2 regions of the Corynebacterium jeddahense genome follow, and region 1 is predicted to be linked to the other one. Evidence: predicted binding sites of a transcription regulator. Region 1 holds the regulator's gene; the other holds the start of a gene.
What was found. The regulator LexA, encoded in region 1, represses DNA repair genes until DNA is damaged. The targets are predictions, from matches to a motif close to CGAACANNTGTTCG.
Positions count from the first base shown of each region.

Region 2: a site for LexA is predicted at 8,432-8,445, ahead of CJEDD_RS08305 (HNH endonuclease signature motif containing protein). Genes of this name have one in related genera too.

Region 1 is NZ_CP063194.1:1,542,293-1,554,560, reverse strand. It holds gene CJEDD_RS07590 (hypothetical protein) at 1-489, opposite strand, end outside; gene CJEDD_RS07585 (hypothetical protein) at 507-1,247, opposite strand; gene hflX (GTPase HflX) at 1,330-2,865, shown strand; gene CJEDD_RS07575 (HPr family phosphocarrier protein) at 3,098-3,367, opposite strand; partial or broken gene CJEDD_RS07570 (PTS fructose transporter subunit IIC) at 3,396-4,502, opposite strand; gene CJEDD_RS07565 (DeoR/GlpR family DNA-binding transcription regulator) at 4,569-5,357, opposite strand; gene lexA (transcriptional repressor LexA) at 5,401-6,087, opposite strand; gene CJEDD_RS07555 (hypothetical protein) at 6,294-6,662, shown strand; gene nrdR (transcriptional regulator NrdR) at 6,763-7,221, shown strand; gene hrpA (ATP-dependent RNA helicase HrpA) at 7,245-11,174, opposite strand; gene CJEDD_RS07540 (hydrogen peroxide-inducible genes activator) at 11,213-12,169, opposite strand.
Region 2 is NZ_CP063194.1:1,701,623-1,713,890, forward strand. It holds gene CJEDD_RS08265 (efflux RND transporter periplasmic adaptor subunit) at 1-1,065, opposite strand, end outside; gene CJEDD_RS08270 (hypothetical protein) at 1,124-1,612, opposite strand; gene CJEDD_RS08275 (RluA family pseudouridine synthase) at 1,616-2,545, opposite strand; gene lspA (signal peptidase II) at 2,535-3,044, opposite strand; gene CJEDD_RS08285 (hypothetical protein) at 3,089-4,075, shown strand; gene CJEDD_RS08290 (WKL family lipoprotein) at 4,085-4,663, opposite strand; gene CJEDD_RS08295 (asparaginase) at 4,739-5,632, shown strand; gene CJEDD_RS08300 (DNA polymerase IV) at 5,621-7,003, opposite strand; gene CJEDD_RS08305 (HNH endonuclease signature motif containing protein) at 7,057-8,391, opposite strand; gene ileS (isoleucine--tRNA ligase) at 8,768-11,935, opposite strand; gene CJEDD_RS08315 (DivIVA domain-containing protein) at 12,174-12,268, opposite strand, start outside.

The DNA of each region.
Region 1 (12,268 bases):
CCGGCGCGCGTCGTCCCAGGCGGACTGCAGCTCGAACGCGCGCTCGTCGGCGACGGCGAGGAGGCGTTCAAGCTGCGTCTTATCGGTGGACGCGGACTCGAGGTAGCTGTCGATGCGCTCGAGGAACCGGCGGGCGGACGAGGCGCGCAGCAGGAACTCGTTGATCTGCGGCACCGTGCCGTCCGGGTCGGCGAGCGCGGGGTAGTGCAGCGTGCGGTCCGCGATGTCCGCCGCGGCGGGGCCGTGCTGCAGCTGCTCGTAGGCGTCGAGGACCTCGGCGATGTCGTCGCGCGCGTAGAGGAGCGACGAGCGCATCGCCAGGATCTCCGGGTCAGCCTGCACGCGGCGGGAGAACAGCACCGCGCAGATGACGAGCAGCACCGACAACAGCAGCCCAGGCAACTTCAGCGTGAACACCAGCAGCACGACGGCCGCCAGCACCAGCGCGCCGAACAGCGCGCGGGAGAGGTCTCTGTCGGGTGTACTCATCGGGTGCCCCTACACGGCTAGTGTCCGCCGCACCCGCAGGATCCGCCGCAGCCGCCGCACCCGTCGCCGGAGGCGTTCGGGATCGAGCCGGCGAGCACCGCGGTGCCGGCGATAACGCTGTCGCGCTCGGGCAGGTCCCCGTCGGGCAGGCACACGTCGAACGGGAACGCCGCGTCGACAGTGGCGTGGATGAAGCGCTGGCCGGTGAGCTCGGAGGTGCGGTACTCCGCCTCAAGCACGCGGCCGGAGAACTCCGCGCGCGCGTCCGGGATGGCGGCCGCGCCGGACGCGACGGCCTCTGCGCCGGGGGAGGCCACCGCGCCGACGATCGCGCCCGGGTGGAGCGCGAGGTACGCGTCGGTGGAGGCGTAGCGCTCGACCGAGAGCGCGAGCGCCGCCAGGGAGAGTTCCTGCCATTCCAGCGTGGGCTCGTCGACAAGCAACGGCTCCTGCGCGAGGTTGATGGTGGCGGAGGCGATCGCGCCGCCGCGCGGGTCGACGATGTCGGCGAGCGCGACCACGTCGTTGAGTGGCGTGATGTGCGCGTACGTGCGCGTCACCGCGTCGAAGCCGGCGAAGGTGGCGAACGGCTCGACCGCGAGGATGTTCAGCTGCGCGCCGGACGGGTCGGCGTACTGGATGAGTTGCCCGCCGCGCACCTCGCCGGTCACCGCGAGCCGGTTCGTGGCAATGGCGGATTCGACCGCGTCCTGCCACTTGTCAAAGGCCAGGCCGATGGATGAGAGGTCGCTGCTGATCGCTGTGCTCATGGGGCTAGATTCTAGACGCACGTCCCACACCGGAAGAATCGCGGGCCTTCGCGCGTTCAATCGGGTAGATATGACAGAGAACTATTCCGTAACCACGAAAGAGCATTTATTGCTTCACGACGAACTCACGCCGGAAGAACGCGCCCACGAGGATCTGCTGCGGCAGGCTTTCCGACACAATTCGCCCCAGCCCGGCGCTGAGCCGACCGTCGGCTCGCTCGACCTTGAGGACCGCAACGCGTTCCGCTCCGTCACCGGGGCGACGGAGCTGCGCGCCGAGGAACAGCAGGACGGCTACGAAGTCGAGTACCGCAAGCTGCGCCTCGAGGAGGTCCTCCTCGTCGGCGCGTGGACCGAGGGCACCACGGCCGAGATGGAAGCGAACATGTGGGAGCTCGCGGCGCTGGCGAAGACCGCGGGCGCGCAGGTCGTGGACATGCTCTACCAGAAGCGCGACAAGCCGGATCCCGGCACCTACATCGGCTCCGGCAAGGTCGCGGAGCTGCGCGAGATCGTGCAGGCCACGGGCGTGGACACGGTGATCTTCGACGGCGAGCTCTCGCCCTCGCAGATGATCGCGCTCGAGGAGGCGCTGAAGATCAAGGTGATCGACCGCACGATGCTCATCCTCGACATCTTCGCCCAGCACGCGAAGAGCCGCGAGGGCAAGGCGCAGGTGAGCCTCGCGCAGATGGAGTACCTCTACAGCCGCACCCGCGGCTGGGGCGGCAACCTCTCGCGCCAGGCCGGCGGCCGCGCCGGTTCGAACGGCGGCGTGGGCCTGCGCGGCCCGGGCGAGACCCGCATCGAGGCGGACCGCCGCCGCCTGCGCACCGAGATGGCGAAGCTGCGCCACCAGTTGCGCGACATGACCACCGCGCGCGAGGTGAAGCGGGCGCGCCGCCAGCGCTCCTCGATTCCGAAGATCGCCATCGCGGGCTACACCAACGCCGGCAAATCCTCGCTCATCAACGCGATGACGGGCGCGGGCGTGCTCGTGGAAGACGCGCTGTTCGCCACCCTGGACCCGTCGACACGCAGGGCGAAACTCGCCGACGGGCGCAACGTCGTGCTCACCGACACCGTCGGGTTCGTGCGCCACCTGCCCACGCAGCTCGTCGAGGCGTTCAAGTCGACGCTCGAGGAGGTCGCGGGCGCGGACTTGGTGCTCCACGTCGTGGATGGCTCCGACGCGTTCCCGCTCAAGCAGATCGAGGCGGTCAACGACGTGCTCGCCGAGGTCACCCGCGATTCCGGCGACGAGATGCCGCCGGAGATCGTGGTGGTGAACAAGATCGACGACGCGGACCCGATGGTGCTCGCCGAGCTGCGCCACGCGCTGGAGAAGTCCGGGCGCGACGCCGTGTTCGTCTCCGCCCTCACCGGAGAGGGCATCGCGGAGCTCGAGGCGCGCATCGAGCAGCACCTCAACTCCATCGACGCGCACGTGACCATGGTGGTGCCCTACACGCGTGGCGACGTGGTCAGCCGCGTCCACGACGAGGGCACCGTGCGCAGCGAGGAGTACGAGGAGGCGGGCACGCGTATCGACGTCCGCCTGCCGCGGGTGCTCGCCGAGCAGTACGCGGAGTTCGTGGTTTCCTAGTTCGCCGGCCCGGTCAACCTCACCCTCAACTTCGGCGGCGTCGCCCTCGAGGGCATCGCGCTCGGATCGGTCGGCATCATCGCGATTTACCCGATCCTGCGCTCGATCTACGACACGGTCGGCGAGGGGCAGTACCGCTAAGCGCTGCTGGGCAACCGCGCGAAAAACGCCCGCGCCGCCCGGTGCGAAACCGGTGCGGGGCGAGCGCTGGTGAACGTCGTAACGCTGCTGCCTACTCCTCGTCGAGGTTCTTCGCAATGAGGGCGGCGATCTCCTCGACGGCCTCCGCGTTGTCTGAGGTGACGGTGACCTCGTCACCGTGCTCTGCGCCCATCGCCATGATCATGAGGGAGGAGGCGGCGTCGGTCTCGTCGTCATCGTCGCCGCCCACGAGGGTGAGCAGGATCTCGTCGTCGTACTCGCCGGCCGCGTCCGCGATGACGGTTGCCGGGCGGGCGTGCAGCCCGACAGTGGAGCCGACCTTGACAGTCTTGGAAGCCATAATCTGATGTCCTTTCGATCGTTTGCGGTTACGAGTGTACGGCCGCCTTGGGCGACGCCGCCACCTGCTTCAGCGCGATGACGGCCGCGGTGGAGACCACCACGCCGGCCGCGAGCGCGATGAGCATGCCCCACCACGGGTGGTAGGCGAAGATGACGAACACGCCGCCGTGCGGCGCCTGCGACTGCACGCCGAGGGCCATCGAGATCGCGCCGGCCGTCGCGCCGCCGGCCATCATCGCGGGGATGACGCGGAACGGGTCGGCCGCGGCAAACGGGATGGCGCCCTCGGAGACGAAGGAGAGGCCGAGCAGCCAGGCGGACTTGCCGTTCTCCCGCTCCGCGGGGGTGAACAGGTTGCTGCGCAGGAACGTGGCCAGGGACAGGGCGATCGGTGGCACCATGCCGGAGATCATCACCGCGGCCATGATCTCGTACGCGCCCTGCGTGCCCGCCGACAGGCCCGCGGTGCCGAAGAGGTAGGCCGCCTTATTCACCGGTCCGCCGAGGTCGAAGCACATCATGAGGCCGATGATGATGCCCAGCAGCACCGCGGAGGAGCCGGACATGGACTCGAGCCAGCTGGTCAGGCCCTCCATGATCGCGCCGAGCGGGCAGCCGAGCAGCAGGTACATGAGCACGCCGACGATGAGCGAGGTAAGCAGCGGGATGATCACCACCGGCATGAGCGAGCCGAGCCAGCGCGGCACCTTCCACGTCTGGATCCAGTAGGCGATCACGCCGGCGAGCAGGCCCGTGACCAGGCCGCCGATGAAGCCGGCGCCGACCATGACGGAAATCGCGCCGCCAACGAACCCGGGCGCGATGCCGGGGCGCCCGGCGAGGCCGTAGCCGATGTAGCCGGACAGCGCGGGCACGACGAAGCCCATCGCCATCTGCCCGGTGGCGAAGAGTACGGCGCCGAGGTAGAGCATCCACCCGGACCGGGAGAACGAGATCAGCTCGCCGTCGACCATGACGTCGTGGCCGGGCAGGTTAGCGGGCGAGTAGTCCGTCACCAGCGCCTGCCAGCCGTTGGCCATGTCGGCGCCACCGAAGAGGAACCCGAGCGCGAGCAGGAGGCCGCCGGCGGCCACGAAGGGCACCATGTAGGACAAGCCCGTCATCACGGCCTGCTATTCCGGTTACACCCGAATTATGTCCGATTGTGTCCGTTTAGGCAACGAGGTTCGCGGTGTGGTTTACCCCTCGTTGGCGAGCACAACCTCGACGCCGTGTTCCCGCAGTTCCTCCACGAACGCGGGCGGTGCATCCGCGTCCGTGACCACGACGTCGACGTCGCTGAGCGAGGCGAAGCTGACGAGGTAGTCGTTGCCGATCTTCGTGGAGTCGCACAACACCACCACGGTGCGCGCGTTGGTGACCATCGCGGTCTTCACGGCGGCCTCCTGGGCGTCCGCGGTAGACAGGCCGTGGTCGATGGTCAGCGCGTTCGTGCCGATGAAGGCCACGTCCGCGCGCAGCAGCGCGAGCGTGCGAAGGGCGGTGCTGCCCACGACGGCCTGGGTGACCGGACGCACGGTGCCGCCGAGCAGCTGCACGTCGTTGAGCCCCGCGGTACTGAGCTCGAGCGCCGTGGGCAACGAGTTCGTCACAATCGAGCACTCGTGGGCGAGCCCGTTTTTGGCGATGAGGTCAGCGAGGCTGCTGATGGTCGTGCCGGAATCGAGGAAGATGCCCCCGCCGTCGTGGTCCGGGAGGAACTGTAGCGCGGCACTGGCGATCGCGTTTTTCGCCTCCGAGGAGGCCTTCGCCCGCGCATCGAGGGGGAGCTCGGAGGTGAGGAACGACTGGTTTGCCACCGCGCCGCCGTGGACGCGGTGCACCACGCCCTCCTCATGCAGCGCCGCGAGGTCACGGCGGATGGTCTCCGCCGTGACCCCGAATCGATCTGCGAGGTCGGTGACGCTCACGCGGCCCTCAACTGCGGTGAGCGACGCGATCTGGCGCTTGCGTTCCTCGGCGTACATAGGCCTCCTCCAATTCCCCCCACTCCGGGCAAGCGGGAGCTGGCTATAGGGTACGGAACACCGAGATGACCCGCCCCATGATTTCGGCTTCGTCGCCCTTGATGGGGGCGAACGCCTCATTGTGGGGGAGGAGCCACACGCCGGACGAGTCCTTGTGGAACTCCTTGACGGTCGCCTCGCCGTCGATGAGCGCGGCGACGAACTCGCCCTCCTCCGCCACGGGCTGCGAGCGGATGACCACCCAGTCCCCGTCGAGGATGCCCGCGTCCTTCATCGATTCGCCGACCACGCTGAGCATGAACACGTCGCCGTCGCCGAGCAGCTCCTCCGGCAGGGGGTAGTACGTGTCCACGTTTTCCTCGGCGAGGATCGGCGCGCCGGCCGCGATCTGGCCGACCACGGGCACGTAGCGCGCCGTCGACGCGTCTTCCGGGGCTGCCTCCTGCGCCTTCTTCTTCGGCTTCGGCGAGGTGGTCTCCTGCAGGTGGCGCAGGTCCACCGCGCGCGGCTTGTTCGGGTCGCGCCGCAGGAAGCCCTTCTTCTCGAGCTCCTTGAGCTGGTACGCGACGGAGGAGGTGGACTGCAGACCGGTCGCGTCGCCGATCTCGCGGATGCTCGGCGGGTAGCCGCGGAGCACGACGGCGTCCTGGATGACTTGGAGAATGCGCCGCTGGCGGTCCGACAGCGTGCTCATGTCGAGGTTGGCGGGCTCCGACTTCTTTCGTGCCATGGGGGCTCCTTCTGTGGCGGGTGGGTGCGACTACGAACGTACCAGAGAGGGCAAGCATGTTCGAGGATTTGCACACTGTAGTGGACACGCATCGGCGCGCCTGCTATAAATCGAACATGTCATCGTATTCGAACATACTAACGGGAGCGTGTTCGAACGTGTCGCGGACGCAAGTACAGTGTGCCGCGGATAGAAAGGAGACCACCATGTCAGTCGTGATTAACCCAGCAAGTGCCGCCAAAAAGCCGACCCGAGTTCAGGCGCCCGTCGTGCCGCCGGCGGAAGTGTGGGATCTGGAATCTCCCGCACGGCGCCCGGCGTGCGCCCGCGCTGTTCGAACCATCGCCGTTGGCGATCGAACTTCTGAGCGCTCGGTAAAGCGGTCCGGCCGCAACGCGGAGGCGGCGGGAAGTTCGTTCGAAATGCGTCGCGAGAACCGGGAGAGTGTCCTGCTCGGCGCCGTGCTCACGGCGGCGCTCATTATCGGCTCGGCCGTCGGCGGCGCGTTCTCGAGCGGGGACGAGGTGCCGATGTCGAAGGTGGCCTATTCGGCGTCGGTGGGCGCCGAGCACTAACGCGCGGGGCCGTTAGGGCGGGCGGGGCCCGCGGGTAACATCGCAAGGCGTAGACGCACCGCCTCGATGCCGGGGCCCGATCCGGGGAGGAACCGCTTCCGTGTATTGCCCCTTCTGCCACAACGAGCACTCCCGCGTCGCCGACTCGCGCCTTGTCGAGGGCGGGTCCGCCATCCGCCGCCGGCGCGAGTGCACCGAATGCGGCGGCAGGTTTACCACGGTGGAGAAGGCTGTCCTGACCGTGGTGAAGCGTAACGGGGTGAGCGAGCCGTTCGACAGAGACAAGCTCATCGTCGGCGTCCGGCGCGCCTGCCAGGGCCGCGACGTGTCGGACGACGCGCTCAAGCGGCTCGCCCAGGAGGTTGAGGAGACCGTCCGCGCGCAGGGCAGCTCGCAGGTGCCCGCCCACGAGATCGGCCTCGCCGTCCTCGAGCCGCTGCGGGCGCTCGACGAGGTCGCATACCTGCGTTTCGCCTCCGTGTACAAGTCCTTCGAGAGCGCCGACGACTTCGAGTCGGAGATCCGCCTCATGCGCCGCCGCGACCGAGAAGACTTCTAGGGAAGATTTCCAGGGAGGATTTTCTAGGCGAGCGCGTCGATCTTCTTCTCGATGCGACGCTGGCTCACTGGTTTCGGCGTGCCCAGGCGCTGCGCGAACAGGCTCACACGTAATTCCTCGATCTGCCAGAGGATGTCCTTGTACGCCTTCGTCTTCTCCCGCCCCGCCGGGAGCCGCTGCATCTTCGCGGCGAGGTAGCGCTTCACCGAGTCGACAACGCTCTGCCGGTCGGCGTCGCGGTCCGGGTCGAGGCGCATGTCCTCGAGGCGGATGCGCATCGCGTCGATGTAGCGGGGCAGGTGCTGCAGGTGCCCGATGCCGTGGACGGTCACCGCGTGCTTCGGCAGGAAGAACGCGAGCTGGCCGCGCATGTCGTCGATGGCGGGGCCGTCCCACTGCTCCAGCTCGGCGGCGAGGTTGGCGTACTCCGCCAGGGCCGGGGCGAGTGTGACTACGACGCGGCGCACAGCGCCCGGCACCTCCGGCTTGATTTCGGCGGCGAGCGCCTCGAATTCCTCGGGCGAGCGCACCGGCCCGCCATGCGCGAACATAAGGTCGCGAATGACGGCGATGCGCGCGTCGTCGACGAGCCCGGCCGCGCCGCCGTGCGGGTAGCGGTCCACGGCCACCTTGTGGCGCAGCGGCAGCCCCTTCGTCATCTGCGCGGCGTTGACGGAGATCTCGCGCAACAGCAGCGTGAGCGTCGCCGTGACCATCGACGCCTCGGCGGCCGCCTTCGTCGGGTGGACGGTCACCTTCACCCCGTCCTTCGTCGCCTCGAGGGCGGGGTAGGCGTCGACGTCGTTACCGTCGATGGTGGTGGTGACGGTTTCCGGGACCGCGCCGAGCGTGTCGGCGGTCCACTTCTGCACGGCTTCGGACTCCGACGTCCGCCCCGCCTGGGAGACGGAGGACCGGATCTTGCCGGCCTGCCGGCGCTTGAGCGCGGCGAGGTCCTTGTCGTGGTCGACCACCTTGCCGCGGCGGTCGATCGCCGCGTACGTCACCCGGAGGTGGGCGGGCAGCGCATCTGGGTTGAAGTCGGAGCCGTTGATGCCGCGCCCGCCCAGGCTGCGCAGGGCGTCCGCGAGCGCGTCGGTGAACGGGGCGTTCTCGCCAGTGTCGCTCTCGGCGATGACCTCGAGGGCGCGCTCGGCGAAGTCGGGCGCCGGGACGACGGTCTTGCGCAGCGCCTTCGGCAGCGTCCGGATCATCTCGGCCGCGAGCTCGGGGCGCAGGCCGGGCACGAGCCAATCGAACCCGTCCTCGCGGAGGTTCGCCAGCAGGGGCACCGGCACCTCCACGGTCACGCCGTCGAACGGGTCGCCGGGCTCGAACTTGTAGCGCAGGGCGTAATCGATGGAACCCTGCCGCCGCACTTCGGGGAAGGCGGCGGCGCCGGCGTCCACGCCGTCGTCGTCAAGCAAACTGCTCGGGTCGAAGTCGAGGTAGTGCTTGTCCTTCGCCCGCTGCTTCTTCCACCACGAGTCGAAGTGGCGTGCGGTGGTCACGTCGGCGGGCAGGCGGGAGTCGTAGAACTCGAACAGCGTGTCTTCGTCGACGACGAGGCCGCGGCGGCGCACCTTCTCCTCCACGGAGGCGGCCTCGGCGAGGAGCGCCTCGTTGTGGTCGATGAACGTGTGGTGGCGGTTCCAATCGCCCTCGAGCAGCGCGTGGCGGATGAACATGGCGCGCGCCCCAGCGGGGTCGACGCGGTGATAGGGCACGAGCCGGTCGCGCACGATGGTCACGCCGTAGAGCATCGATTTCTGGTGCACCATCGCCGCGGAGCGCTTCCGGGACCACACCGGCTCGGAGTAGGAGTGCTTCATCAGCTCGCCCGCGGCCGCCTCGACCCACTCCGGCTCGATTTTGGCCACGTCGCGCGCGAACAGGCGCGAAGTCTCCACGAGCTCCGCGGCCATGACGAACTCCGGGGGCTTCTTGCTCAGCGACGACCCGGGGAAGATCACGAACCTCGTCCCGCGCGCGCCCTGGAACTCCTTCGAGTTCCCGTCGCGCGCGCCGATGTTGGAAAGCAGGCCGGTGAGCAGGGACTTGTGGATCGCGTTCGCGTCGCGCTCGCCGGCGACGTTCTCGGCGCGGGACCAGCCCAGCTGGCGCTCCACGTCGCGTAGCTGCCGCACGAGGTCGAACCACTCGCGGATGCGCATGTAGTGGAGGAACTCCCGCTTCATGCGCTTGCGGAAGGCGTTGCCCGTGAGCTCGTCGCGGGATTCGCCGATGTAGTCCCACAGCTTGAGCGCGGAGAGGAAGTCCGACTCCTTGTCTTTGAAGCGGGCGTGCGCCTGATCCGCCTGCGCCTGGAACTCCAGTGGGCGCTCGCGCACGTCCTGGATGGTCATGTTCGCGACGATGACGGTGACGTCATCGAGCACGCCGAGCCGGTTCGCCTCGACGAGCATGCGCGCCATCTTCGGGTCGACGGGGATGCGGGCGATGTCCCGGCCGATGCCGGTGAGCACGGGCGTGCCGTCGCGCTCCTTGTCGCCGATCGCGCCGAGCTCGTGGAGGATCTGCAGGCCGTCGCGCACGGACTTCGGATCCGGGGGCTGGATGAACGGGAACTCGGCGACGTCGCCGAGGCGCAGCGAGATCATTTGCAGGATCACGCTGGCCAAGTTGGTGCGCAGGATTTCCGGGTCGGTGAACGCGGGGCGGGCCTCGAAGTTCTCCTCCGAGTACAGGCGGATGGCGATGCCGTCTGCGGTGCGCCCGGAGCGGCCCGAACGCTGGTTGGCGGACGCCTGCGAGACCTCCTCGATGGGCAGGCGCTGCACCTTCGTGCGCGTGGAGTAGCGCGAGATGCGCGCCAAGCCTGTGTCCACCACGTAGTGGATGCCGGGCACCGTGAGCGACGTCTCGGCGATGTTGGTGGACAGCACGATGCGCCTGCCCGAGTGGGGGGCAAACACGCGGTGCTGCTCGGCATTGGAAAGCCGGCCGAACAGTGGCACGACCTCGACGCCGCGCCAGCGCTTCTTCTCAATCGCCTCCATGCAGTCGCGGATGTCGCGCTCGGAGGCGAAGAAGCAGAGGATGTCCCCGTCTCCCTCGCGCATAAGCTCGGCGCACGCGTCCACGACGCCGTCGATCATGTCGGTGTCGATCTCCTTGACCGACCCGTCCTTCGCCTGCACCTGCTCCACGAGCGGCCGGTAGCGAATCTCCACCGGGTACGTGCGCCCGGAGACCTCGATGATGGGCGCCGGGGTGCCGTCGGCGTCGGCGAAGTGCGCCGCGAACGCCTCCGGGTCGATCGTCGCGGAGGTGACAATGACCTTGAGGTCCGGCCGCTTCGGCAGCAGTCGCTTAAGGTAGCCGAGCAGAAAGTCGATGTTGAGGCTGCGCTCGTGTGCCTCGTCGATGATGATCGTGTCGTAGGCGTTGAGGAAGCGGTCGCGCTGCATCTCCGCGAGCAGGATGCCGTCCGTCATGAGCTTCACCGCGGTGGAGTCGGACACCCGGTCGTCGAAGCGGATGGCGTAGCCGACGGATTCGCCGATGTCCTGGCCCAACTCGTCGGCGATGCGCTCGGCCACCGTGCGCGCGGCGAGTCTGCGCGGCTGCGTGTGGCCGATGACCCCGCGCCGACCCCGCCCGAGCTCGAGGAGCATCTTCGGGATCTGGGTGGTCTTGCCCGAACCCGTCTCGCCCGCGATGATGACTACCTGGTTGTCGCGGATGAGCTCCATGATGTCATCGCGCCGAGCGGACACTGGGAGGTTCTCGGGGTACTCGATGGCGGGGATGAGGGCGTCTCGCTTGGCGACGACGTCCCGCGCCGCCTCAACATCCGCAGCGATCGCGGCGAGGGCCTCCGGGCTCGAGGCGTTTTTCAGCCGGCGCCGGAACCGGCGGACGTCGGCGAGCGGGACGCCGTCGAGCGCCTCGTACAGCTGCGGTTTGCTTTGATGTGCGGACTCGTTCATTCCTGCGTTACTACCTGCGTTCATCTAGAAGCGGCATTCTACCGCGGCAGCAGCGCCGCCCCCGATTCCGCGGCGTCGCGGTAGGCCTCGGCGACGAGTTCGCCGAGCTGCTCGTACTCGGAGCGCCGGCGCGAGGACGCCCGCATGACGAGGCCGACGGTGCGCTTCGCGTCCACGCCGTCCGCGAACGTCGCCACCGCGAGGCCCGGGCGGGCGCATTCCGCCGCCACCGCGGACAGCGGCACGAGCGTCGTCCCGAGGCCGGCCACGACGAGCTGCACGATGGTGGTCAGCGACGCCGCGCGGGTGACCGACTGCGCGCCGGGGGTGCGGCGCACCTCGGCCAGGGTGCACAGTTCGACGATCTGGTCGCGCAGGCAGTGCCCGTCGTCAAGCAAGAGCAACTCCATCTCGCGCAGCGCCTCGAGCGGCAACGCGCTCGCACCGGCGAGGGGGTGCTCGGCCGGCACGACGGCGACGAACTCCTCGTCGTAAAGGGGCAGCTCCGTCACGCCGGTCGCGAGCGTCGGGGTGGCCATGATGGCGAGGTCGAGCGTCCCGTCGCGCAGCTGCTGCAGGAGGTGCTCCGTCTGGTTCTCCACGATGCGGGGCTCGAGCTGCGGGTACGCGTCGTGCAGCCGGGTGAGCAGCGCGGGTAAGAGGTACGGCGCGACCGTGGGGATGACGCCGATGGTGAGCGGGCCGGAGAGGGCGTCGCCCGTGCCGCGGGCGTGGGCGGAAAACGCGTCGGCGGCCTCGAGCGTCGCCTTGGCGTAGGGGAGGAGCTCCTCGCCGGCGGGGGTGACAATGACTCGGCGCGTGGAGCGCTCGATGAGCTGGATGCCCAAGCCCGTCTCCAGTGCGGCGAGCGCCTGGGAGGCCGACGGCTGCGAGATCCCCAGCATGTTCGCCGCCGAAACGAAGTGCTTCTGCTCCGCGACGGTGACGAAGGTCCGCAGTTGCGCGAGTGTCGGTTTATACTCTCGATTGCCCATACCTATGAGTTTACATGGTTCCATAGGTTTTTCGTTGAAACGTTCCGGATTCTGTGCCATACTGGAACTCGTCCGATGAAAACACGTCTGACCAGTTTC
Region 2 (12,268 bases), 160 kb from region 1:
CTCACGCACCTCCGCGCGGATGATCAGGCGCGAGTCGTCCGCGATGGTCATGAGCTTGCCCTGCGGGATATCGCCTTCCTGCACGTCCACGCTGGTCACCAGCCCGGCCATCGGTGCGTAGACCGTGGACTCCTGCACCTGGTACTCCAGCGTGCCGTCGCCGTCCCCGAGCTGTGCCGCCTGCGCCTGGCGCCACGCGGAATCCACCTGCGCCTGGAGCTGGTCGCGCTCCTGCGCCGCCTGGGTCTGCGCCGATGCGAGCTCCGCCTGCGCCGCCTGCAGCGCCGCGTACGCCTCGTCCGGGCTCATCGCACTATTCGCTGCAGCGCCCGCTCCCCCGTCGCCGCCGAGCAGCTGCGCGAGTTCCTCCTGCGACGCATCCTGCCCGGGCTGCGCTGGCTGGGCAGGCTGCGCTGGCTGTGCAGGCTGCGCAGGCTGAGCAGGCACCCCCGGCACCTGCGACTCCCCGCCGCTCGAGCCGTGGGACGACACCCCGCCGGCGACGTGCTCGACGGCCGCGACGCCGCGCTCGAACAGCCGCGCGCCCCCGGCCACCGCGGCGTTGTACGCCGCCTGTGCCTGGTTCACCTGGGCCTGCGCCGAGCGGATGCCGGGGTTGGTGCCGTTGTCAATGCCCGCCTGGTAGGCGTCGAGCTGCTTCTGCGCGAGCTCCACGTTCGCCATCGCGTCCGCCTGCGAGTTCGCCTGCTGCTTCTGCTGCACCTCAAGCTGCCGCTCGAGCTGCGCGGTGTCCATCGCCGCGAGGAACTGTTCCGCGGTCACGCGGTCGCCGGGTTTGACCGCGACCTTCTTCACTTCCGACTGCACCATCGTCGTGATGTTTACCGCGCGCGCCGGCGCGATCGTGCCGTTGACCACCACGCTGTTGGACACGCCCTCGCCCGATGCGATCGTGTAGTCACCCGGGTTGAGGCCATCGCCCTTCGCGTCCTTGTCGTCGCCCCCGGAACCGCACGCCGCCAGCAGCAGGGTCGACGCGGCGGCGAGCGCCACACTGGCTCGGGTCAGACGGGCAGGGGAACTGGATGCGGTGCGAAACGCCAAGAGAACTCCTCGTACGGGGCGGGCAATTCCGGATGAACTATACACGGCGCCCCGGCGCTCACACCCGGATCGCGAACGCGCCCCACACCGCGTCCGGCGGCAGAACTTCGACGGTGGCCACGTGTGCCTCCGCCGCGACCTCGCGCAGCGCGCCGCCGTCGGCGTACACCACTACCGACCGCACCGGCGCGTCCCCGGCGGCCCGCGCGAACACGTCGGCCCGCGTGTGCCCGGCCGTGGGCTCAGGCGTAACGACGATCGATCCCGCCACCACCGCACTCGCCCGCGCGACAGGCGCGGTCGCCTCCGCCGCCTCCGCGGGGCCGACCGGCGCGTCGAAGGTCACCAGCGCGAACGCGGGTTCAGCGCCGGCCGCCTCGAGGCTCTGTCGGCAGCGGCGGGCGTACTCGTCTGGCGTTTCGCTGCGTTCGGCGCCCACCTCGTCGCCCTGCGGCACCTCCCGCGCCGGCGGGTGGGCCGCGCCGATGCCGTACAACGCCCCGATGAGCGCCGCCGCGGCCGCGACTGCCGCCACTGCGCTGCGCACCGCCTACCCCCGCCGCACGGCGTCGAGCGCCGCGCGCAGGTCCGCCGGGTACTGGGATTCGACCTCCATGTACTCGCCGGTGCGCGGGTGGGTGAACCCGAGGCGGGTCGCGTGGAGCCACTGGCGCTGCAGCCCGAGCTCGCGGGCGAGGTTCGGGTCCGAGCCGTACATCGGGTCGCCGACGCACGGGTGCCCGACGGAAGACATGTGCACCCTGATCTGGTGCGTGCGCCCCGTCTCCAGGTGCACGTCGAGCAGGCTCGCGCGCCGGAACGCCTCGATGACGCTGTAGTGCGTCACGCTCGGGCGGCCGTCCTGCGTCACCGCGAACTTCCAGCCCGCCGACGGGTGGCGCCCGATCGGCGCGTCGATCGTGCCCTCGATCGGGTCCGGCAGCCCCTGCACGAGTGCGTGGTAGGTCTTGTCCACGGTGCGCTCCTTGAACGCCCGCTTGAGCACCGAGTACGCGGGGATGCTCGCAGCCACGATCATGACGCCGGAGGTGCCGACGTCGAGACGCTGCACGATCCCGTGCCGCTCGGGCGGGCCCGCCTCGGGAAGGGTGAAGCCCATCGCCTGCAGACCGCCGACGACGTCGGGGCCCTCCCAGCCGAGCGTCGGGTGCGCCGCCACGCCCACCGGCTTATCGACGGCGATGACGTCCGCGTCCTGGTACAGGATCTCCAGCCCCTCGACCAGCTCCTTCGCCGGCTCCGGCGCCCGGCGCGGCTCGGGCAGCGTCACCTCGAGCAGCGCGCCGGCCGCGACGCGGTCCGACTTCTGGGCGCCCGCGCCGTTGACCCGCACGTCACCGCCCGCGGCCATTTCGGCGGCGACGGAGCGCGAGACGCCGAACAGTTTGGCGATCGCGGCGTCCACCCGCATCCCCTCGAGCCCCTCCGGCACCGGCAGCGCCCGGAACTCACCCGGCATCGACATGCCCCTTCCGCTCCGTAACGAAGGTGGCGAGCACGAAGATGACGACCCCGACCGTGATCGAGGCATCCGCCAGGTTGAACACCGCGAACCTGCCGACCGAGATGTAGTCGACCACGTGCCCGAACCAGAATCCCGGCGGGCGGAAGAACCTGTCGCACAGGTTGCCCAGCGCCCCGCCCGCGACGAGCGCGAGGCCGAACGCCTCCCACCGCGACGCCACGCGCGGGCCGAACCACAGCGCGCCGACGACGAACGCCAGCTGGAGCGTGGTGAACAGCCACGTGGAGTTCTGTCCCATCGAGAACGCGGCACCCGGGTTGAACAGCAGGTAGAAGCGGAACCAGTCGCCGATCACGGGGTGCGGCACGCCGGGCTCGAGCCACGCCACCATGATGTGCTTGACCAGTTGGTCGACCGCCGCCACCACGAGCATCACCGCCACCACCAGCCCGAGGTGGCGCGGGGCGGTGCGGGGTTTCGTTGGCTGATCCATCGCCGACCCACATTAGCCGGTCGGCTGCGGGTACGTTCTAAAGGATGCTGAGCTTTACCCGCAGCGTTACCCGCAGCGTTACCCGCACCGCCACCGCCCTCGCCGCCGGCCTCGTTTTCACGCTGGCCGCCTGCTCGTCGGAAAGCGACCCGTTCGACGGCATCCCCGCCTTCCCCGTCGACGCGCCCGAGGTCACCGTGCTCAACGAGGGCGAGAACCCGGTGCGTTTGGCCTACCGCGACCAGGACAACGCGGACGGCGGGGAGTGGTCGACGACGGTCGCGGTCTCCACCGGCGTCGACCAGCACACCGAGGCGCCCGGCACCGCCGTGGACCCGCACGCGCCCGCCGGCGGCGACCTCGACACCACCACCCTGCCGCTCAGCGTCACCTCCGGCACGGCCCCCGCCCCCGGCGACGGCGAGCAGGACGCGGCCCGGCAGGTGGACTTCACGGTCGGCTCCGGCAAGCATTCGGACCTCGCCGTCGGCCAGGACGTCGCCGCGACCGAGGGCTTCCTTATGCGGTGGCGCGCCGGGGAGGACGGCACCGTGTCCACGCTCAAGCTCAGCTCCCCGGCCGACGCCCCCGAGCGCGGCCGCCAGGCCGTCGAGCCGACGCTGCTCGCGCTGGTCACGAACGCGGTGGTGTTCCCGCAGCAGCCCGTCGGCGTCGGCGCGGTGTGGACGGTGGCCAGCCGCGTCGTCGGCGACGCAACCCTGCAGCGCACCACCACCTACACCGTCACCGCCATCGACGGGGACTCGGTCTCGCTGGACGTTTCGGTGGCGGAGCAGCCGTCGCAACGCAGCCTGCGTATCGACGCTCAAGCAGCCGGCGCCCTCGACGGCTCCGACGTCGAGGTCGAGTCCGCCGAGACCACCTCCCAGGGCTCCGTCGTCGTGGACCTCGCCCACCCGCTGCCGGTGTCCGGGCAGGTGGCCGCTACCACCCGGCTCGTCTACTCGGGCGGCGACGGCAAAGCGCGCGTCGTGCAGGACACGACGCGCGCTGTGCAGTACGGCGTTTAGAGGCCGGGCTTAGAGGCCGGGCGCGGCCGGGGCCTGCGCCGGAGCCTGCTCAGGCGAGGCCGGAGCAGCCGACGCCGTGCTCGAGTTGCACATCGCCGGCACTTGCTCGGGCGGCAGCGTGTTCGAGACAAGGAAGCACGCCCAGCTCTGCGAGATCTTCCAGTTGCCGTCCTCGTAGACGAACTCGACGTCCTCCGCGAGCTGCGATTCCGCGTCCGGGCGCGTGAAGTTAACCGTGGCCAGCACGGAATTCGCGGTGTAGCCCGGCAGCACCGGGTTGACCACCTGGAACTTCGCGCCGGACTGCTGCTGGGACTGCGTCATCAGGTCGAACAGCTCCGGCGACGCCTCCCCGCCCTGCACGGTGTTCACGCGCTCGGAGATCGGCAGGTTCGGGTCCGCGGCGCGCTGCAGGACGGCGTTGAGCTCCTCGGCGGTGGGCATCTGCGCCACCGGCGCGGCCTCGGATGTGGCGGACTGCGCCGTGGTCGTCGTTTCCTCGTTACTCTCCGAGTCCTGGGAGCAGGCAGTCAGGCCCAGTGCGAGACCCGCCGCGGCGAGGGCTGCGACAAAGCGGGGTGTATTCACGTGTTCTCCTTGCGTCGCTCTATTCCTCCGCACCACGTTACTGCACGACCGGCCAATTCTGGCATTCTGGTGCGCATGCATGTGATGGTCATCTCCACCGGCGGCACGATCGCCTGCACCGCCGGCAGCGACGGCGCGCTCGTGCCCACGCTCACCGCCGCCGAGCTCGTCGCCCAAAGCGCCACCGTGCACGAGGTGCGCGGCGTCGACGCGAACCGCATCGATTCCTCGTCCGCCACCCTCGCCGACCTCGACCGCCTGCGCGAGGCGGTGCGTACTTCGCTTCTCGACGCCTCCGTCGCCGGCGTCGTCGTCACGCACGGCACCGACTCCCTTGCCGAGACCGCGCTCGGCCTCGACCTCGTACACCGCGACCCCCGCCCGGTCATCCTCACCGGCGCCATGCGACCGGCCGACGACGCCGCGCCGGACGGGCCCGCCAACCTGCGCGGCGCCATCGAGGCAGCCGCCCACCCACAGCGCGCCGGGGTGCACATCCATTTCGACGGCGCCACCCTGCCCGCCCGCGGCGTCATGAAGGTCGCCACCACCGCCCACGACGCGTTTGCGCTGGCCAGCCCGCGACCACTCCCCCGCCCCATGCCGGTGCCCGCGGCCCCGCTCGCGGGCCTCGACGTCCCGATCGTGCGGGCCTGGGCCGGCGCCGACGGCCGCCTCGTCGAAGCTGTGCGCGACGCCGACGGCGTGATTCTCGAGGCGCTCGGCTCCGGCAACGTTTCCTCCGAGATGGGCGAGTCCGTCGCCGCGCTGCTTCGCCGCGGCACGCCCGTGGTGGTGGCGAGCTCCGTCCCGCACGGCGACGTGTCGTTCTCCTACGGCGGCGCGGGCGGCGGCTCGACGCTCGGCGCGCTCGGGGCGATCCCGGCCGGCTACCTCAGCGCGGGTCAGGCCCGGGTGGCGCTCGCTACCGCACTCGCGACCGGCGTGGATCCGCGCTCACTCCTGTGAGAGCCAGTCCTCCCACGCCAGCGAATCGAGGGGGTCGGCGGGCACGAGCTGCGGGTCGTCGCTACGCAAGCTCTTGATCCTGCCCGGCCCGGTGGCCCGCGTCTCAAACCGCACCGTCACCCACCCTTTCCCGGCCCCTTGAACCCAGCCGTGCCCGAAGTCGGGGTGGTAGACGTCCTGCGTCGCGCGCCAGGTGCCCTGTGGGGCCGCGACGTCGCGGGTCACGTCCGCGTCGAACTGCGCCTCGTGGTCGCTCACCCCGGATTCGTAATCCGCCGTCACCGGCGCCGGCTTCACAATCGCCTGGTCCAGCTCCGGGAACAGCACGTCCTGCAGCGTGTCCTCCAGGCCCGAGTACGACACCCCCACGAGCCTGATCGGCCCCACCTCGTCCGGGTAGCGCACCAGCCGAAACGCAGTGGCCAGCAGCGTTTCCGCGTCGTCGGTGGCGTAGGGCAGCGTCGCCGAGCGCGATTCGATGCGCAAGTCCGCCATCCGCAGCTTGACCGTGACAGTGCGTGCCCCGCGCCCGTCCTTCTTGAGCCGTCGGTGCGACTCCGCGGCCGCCCGTTCGAGGGCCGCGTCGACTTCGGGCGGGGCCGTGAGATCCTGCGGGTACGTGTGCTCGGAGGAAATCTGCTTCGACACCGCCCGCGGCGCCACCGGACGGTCGTCCACCCCGCGGGCGAGCCACCACAGCTGCTTGCCCACCGCGCCGCCGATGGCGATGTCCAGCTCCTTCTCGCTCAGGCTCGCGAGGTCGCCAATCGTCTCGATGCCCGCCGCAGCCAGCTTCGCCTCCGTCACCGGGCCGACGCCCCAGAGCGCGTTGACCGGCATGGGGTGCAGAATCTCCAGCTGCTGCTCGTGCGGAATGACGAACACGCCGTCCGGCTTGGCCCTTCCGGAGCCGATCTTCGCGTACTGCTTCCCCGGCCCCGCCCCGATCGAACTGGGCAACCCCGTCTCCTCCTTGATCGCCGCGCGCAGCTGGTTCGACCAGTCGCGCACCTCTTCTGGCGTCGCCCCGGTCAGCTCAGCGGGCTCCATGAACGCCTCGTCGATGGAGAGCTGCTCCACCACGTCGACGTGCCTGCCGATCACCTCGAAGACCCTCCTCGACGCCGCCATGTACACCGGCCTGCGCGGCGCGACCAACACCGCCTGGTTTCCTACCAGCCGGGCAGCCCGATGCGTCGGCATCGCCGAGCGGGCTCCGTACCTGCGCGCCTCGTAGCTCGCCCCCGCGACCACGCCGCGGCCGGAGACCCCCGCCACGAGCACCGGCCGGCCCTTGAGCGTCGGCCTGGTGAGCTGCTCGCACGACGCGTAGAACGCGTCCATGTCGATGTGCAGCACCCAGCGGTTCATGTCTCCACTGTGCACGAGCGATCCGCAGCGGTGCTAATCCACGCCGATTCCCGCTAGTCGGCGAACGAGAGTGCTGCGTCGGCGACAACATCGGCGAGCTTGCCTTCGAAGGGCTCTGTTCGGCGGGGCATCGCGCGATTCCTGGAGACGAACTGCGACCCGTCTGCGAATCGGAAGTAGAGGTCCGCCCCTTTCGACTGAATGTGGGCGACGCCGTGGCTCACCTTTGAGTGGCAGCTCGAGCAGAGCGGGATCAGGTTATCGATGTCGGTGCCGCCGCCGTACTCCCATTCACGCAGGTGGTGAATCTGGATGAACCGGCGGTGCGTGCAGCCAGGCATCGCGCACTGGTGGCCCCACACCGCGAGCAGCGCCTGGACTTGCCCGTCGGTGGCGAAGCGCTGGGACCTGCTCACGTTGAGCGTCAACCCCCGTTTGTCCAGCAAGTGCATGCGCACTGTGGCGTTGGCGATGTAACTGCGGACCACGCTCGAGGGCGCGGCGATGTTTTCCGGCATGAACCCGCGGCCATCCTCGGTCAGCACAATGTTGACGTGCGCGCCAGGGCACCGCAGCGGGCTGACGGGGTTGGATCTCACCATCGCGATCATCCCCAAGAACGCCGGGTAAAGGTCGGCCGGCTCCGGCGGCCCGAAGCGCGAGGGTAGCCGGAGTACTTCCTCGGTACTCAGCTTCGTGTCCTTGCGCGGCTCGGCCGTCTGCTCCGCGGGGCAGGTTTCTTCACCCGTTTCCGCTTGCTGGATAAGGTCGTCGATGACATCCGGATTGTTGAGGTCTTCGACGTCGACATCGTCGATCCCGTACTGCGCGAGCTGGGCAATCTTCAGCGCCGCTAGCAACTCCTGCCCCGTGACGGCCGGCAATAATCCACGGAGGTCGAGCATCCCGTCATCGCGAGTGTGCGCCTTCAAGAACGGCTCATCGGGCGCGGTCTTCTCACCCGCCTCCTCCACCCCAGCCACTGCCCGGCGGAGGTCGGCGAAGCTGAGCACGAGCGCGAGGTCCACCAGCTCTTCTTCGTTCTCCTCTGTGAGGTACCTCAACAGGAACCGCACCGTTGAATACGGCATAACCCCCGCTTCAAACGCATCGAGGAGGCAGCGAAACTTTCGCAGTCCGCGTGCCACCCGCACATACTCGTACGCGGTTGAGATCGGCAGGTTGAGTTCCTGCTGGAGCCACGCCGAGGTGGTGTAATGCCCGTGCTCGAGGTACATCTCCGCCTCGTCGAATTCGCCCACTAAATCCAACATGACCGCGCGATTCGCGTTCGCGTGGATGTAGTACGAACGAATCCGATCCTGCAGCGTTTCTCCCTGCTCTACAGACCTTTGAACTGGCTTTTCTAGGCTCGACGCGATGCTCACTGTAAACCCCCTTGATAGTTGCTGTGCGTTTCATTATAACCGTTCGCATGTTCGAGTCAAGGAGTTTTTCCAATTAATTTAAAACTTTTTGGCTCCCCTTTTTGTTTTCTTTCGTTAGTATATGGCACACCTTTTCGTATTTTTATCGCATGCAAATTGAAAGCAATTTCCATTAAGCTATGCCACTGCATAGTGCTCGAGGGGGGCTCCACCGGCCGTCCCCCTTAATGGAACCCTGTCCCAATAAACTATGCTGCGGCATAATCCCGGCGAACAGCCACTCCCCCACTACTGAAAACGCCCCCCCAATAAGCTATGCCGCTGCATAGCACCCTCAACTCTGAGTTGAGAGCGCCGTGCAGCGGCAGCAGCCGCGCTAGTTCTTGCGCACGGTGGCGGTCACGCCGTCGATAATGTCGTGACCCTCGACCGGCTCGGTGACGATCTCGAACGAGGTCGCCAGCGTCTCGGCAGCGATGTGCTTCGCGTGACGACGAGCCCAAGGCTCCTTCTCACCAGGCACGGCGAGCACGACGGCGATGCGGTCCGACACGTCCAGGCCCTCGTGCTTGCGGGCGTCTTGCAGGCCGCGGATCACGTCCGCTGCCCAGCCCTCGGCCTCGAGCTCCTCGGTCACGGTGGTGTCGAGGACGACGAGGCCGACGGCGCCGGAGGCGTCGACACGCGCGGTGCTCTCGGGGTTCTCAGCGACGAGACGCTCGGTGTAGAGCTCCGGGGTGAGCACGATGTCGCCGTCGACGACGACATCGTCGCCGCGGCGCTCGTAGTTGCCGGCCTTGACGTTCTTGATGGCACGCTGCACGTCCTTGCCCAGCGTCGGGCCGGCGCCCTTGGCGTTCACGACGACTTCGAAGGAGCCGGCGGAGTCGACGTCGTCGGTGAGCTCGACGTCCTTCACGTTCACCTCGTCGCGGATGGTGGAGCGGAACGGCTCGAGCGCGCCCGCGTTCGGCAGCGCGACCGTGAGCTTCGGCAGCGGCAGGCGGTTGCGCAGCTTGTTTGCCTTGCGTACCGACGACGCCGCGGAGCACACCGCGCGCGTCGCGTCCATGGTGGCGACGAGCTCGTCGTCGGCGGGCAGGTTCGCTGCTGACGGGTAGTCGGTGAGGTGCACGGAGCGGCCGCCGGTGAGGCCGCGCCAGATCACCTCGGAGACGTACGGCAGCAGCGGCGCGACGGTGCGGGTGACCACCTCGAGCACGGTGTACAGGGTATTGAACGCCTCCGGGTGGGTCTCCTGGCCCTCCCAGAACCGGTCGCGGGAGCGGCGGACGTACCAGTTTGTCAGCGTGTCGGCGTACTTGCGCACCTCGTCGCAGGCGTCGGCGATGCGGGTGTCCTCCAGCGCCGCCCCGACGTTCTCGACGAGGTCGTGCGTCTTGGCCAGGATGTAGCGGTCGAGTACGTTGTCGGAGTCCACGGACCACTGCGCGTCCTCCGAGGAGTACAGCTGCAGGAACGTGTACGCGTTCCAGATCGGCAGCAGCGCCTGGCGCACGCCCTCGCGGATGCCCTGCTCGGTGACGATGAGGTTCCCGCCGCGCAGGATCGGCGAGGACATGAGGAACCAGCGCATGGCGTCGGAGCCGTCGCGGTCGAAGACCTCCATGACGTCCGGGTAGTTGCCCTTCGACTTGGACATCTTCAGCCCGTCGGAACCCAGCACGATGCCGTGCGCGACAACCTTCTTGAAGGCGACGCGGTCGAACAGCGCGGTGGACATGACGTGCTGGAGGTAGAACCAGCCGCGGGTCTGGCCGGAGTACTCGACAATGAAGTCGGCCGGCTGGCGGGTCTCGAACTCCTCGACGTTCTCAAACGGGTAGTGGTACTGCGCGAACGGCATGGAGCCGGACTCGAACCAGCAGTCGAGCACGTCCGGCACGCGGCGCATCGTCGACTTGCCGGTCGGGTCGTCCGGGTTCGGGCGGGTCAGCTCGTCGATGTGCGGGCGGTGCAGCGACTCGGGGCCGCGACCGAAGTCGCGCTCGAGCTCCTCGAGCGAGCCGTAGACGTCCACGCGCGGGTACTCCGGGTTGTCGGAGACCCACGCCGGCACCGGCGAGCCCCAGTACCGGGTGCGCGAGATGTTCCAATCGCGCGCGCCCTCGAGCCACTTGCCAAACTGGCCGTCGCGGATGTGCTCCGGGATCCACTCGATCTCCTGGTTGAGCTCCACCATCCGGTCACGGAACTCCGTGACCTTCACAAACCACGCCGGCAGCGCCATGTAGATGAGCGGCTCGCCCGAGCGCCACGAGTGCGGGTAGGAGTGCACAATCGTCTGGTCGCGCACCACGCGACCCTTCGCGCGGAGGTCGCGGATGATGTCGCGGTTCGCGTCGAACACGAGCCGGCCGGCGTACTCCGGCACCTGGGAGGTGAACTTGCCGTCCGCGTCGACGGGGATGACCAGGCCGATGCCGTACTTCTGGCAGGTGGCCATGTCGTCCTCGCCGAACGCCGGGGCCTGGTGCACCACGCCCGTGCCATCCTCGGTGGTGACGTAGTCCGCGTTGAGCACCATGAACGCGTTCGCCGCGGCGTCGGTGTCGCGGAAGTAGTCGAACACCGGCTCGTACTCGAGGCCTTCGAGCTGCGACCCTCGGAACGTCGATACGAGCTCGTAGTCCCCCAGCTCCTTCGCGTAGGCGCCGAGGAGGTTCGAGGCGAGCAGCAGCGGCGTATCGACGCTACCTTCCGGCCTCACCAGCGAATACTCCACATCGGGGTGGACGGCGAGCGCGAGGTTGGACGGCAAGGTCCACGGCGTGGTGGTCCACGCGATGGCGGCGGCGCCGTGCAGCTCTGGGTGCTCCGCCCACGTGGTCTCGGCCGCGAAGCCGGCCCGGGCGCCGGTGAACGGCATGGTCACGGTGACGGTGGGGTCTTGGCGCTCGCGGTACGCGTCGTCAAGCCTGGTCTCCTGGTTGGAAAGCGGGGTGTGCTCCGCCCACGAGTACGGCAGCACGCGGAAGCCCTGGTAGATCAGGCCCTTGTCGTAGAGGGTCTTGAACGCCCACATGACGGACTCCATGAACTCCGGGTCCATCGTCTTGTAGCCGTTTTCGAAGTCGACCCAGCGCGCCTGGCGGGTAACGTAGTTCTCCCACTCCTCGGCGTAGTGCATGACGGACTTGGCGCAGTACTCGTTGAACTGCTCGAGGCCCATGTCCTCGATCTGCGCCTTGTCGGTGATGCCGAGCTGCTTCTCGGCCTCGAGCTCCGCCGGCAGGCCGTGGCAGTCCCAGCCGAACACGCGCGGGACGTGGTAGCCGCGCATCGTGCGGTAGCGCGGGACGATGTCCTTGACGTAGCCGGTGAGCAGGTGCCCGTAATGCGGCATGCCGTTCGCGAACGGCGGGCCGTCGTTGAACACGTACTCCTCGCAGCCCTCCCGCTGCTCCAGCGAGGCCTTGAACGTGCCGTCACTGTTCCAATAGTCGAGGACGACGCGCTCCATATCCGGGAAGCGGTCGCTGCCGCCCGTCATGTCCACTTTGGGGTAGACGTTGCCAACCATGACACTCCTTCAGCCGTGCAGGGACGCATTGCTGCGCGGTACCACCCTGCTTGGGGTGCCGGGGCACCCCCACTTCATTGCGGTGAAGGAAGTGACGTCTCCCATGTGCAACGTCCGGGTCTAGTGAGCTTTCGCCGTTCTTCCGGAAACGCTCCCCGGTGATGGCCGGATCGACGCGTGTTACAAGTAACGCCCAGCAGTCTACAACGACTGCCGGGCGTGACGCGAGTGAGTTGGATTACTTCTCGTTCGGCGCGGTGGTGGTGCGCGCCTCGAGCTCCTCAAGCTGGGACTCGAGCAGCGTCTTCAGGCGGGTGCGGTACTCGCGCTCGA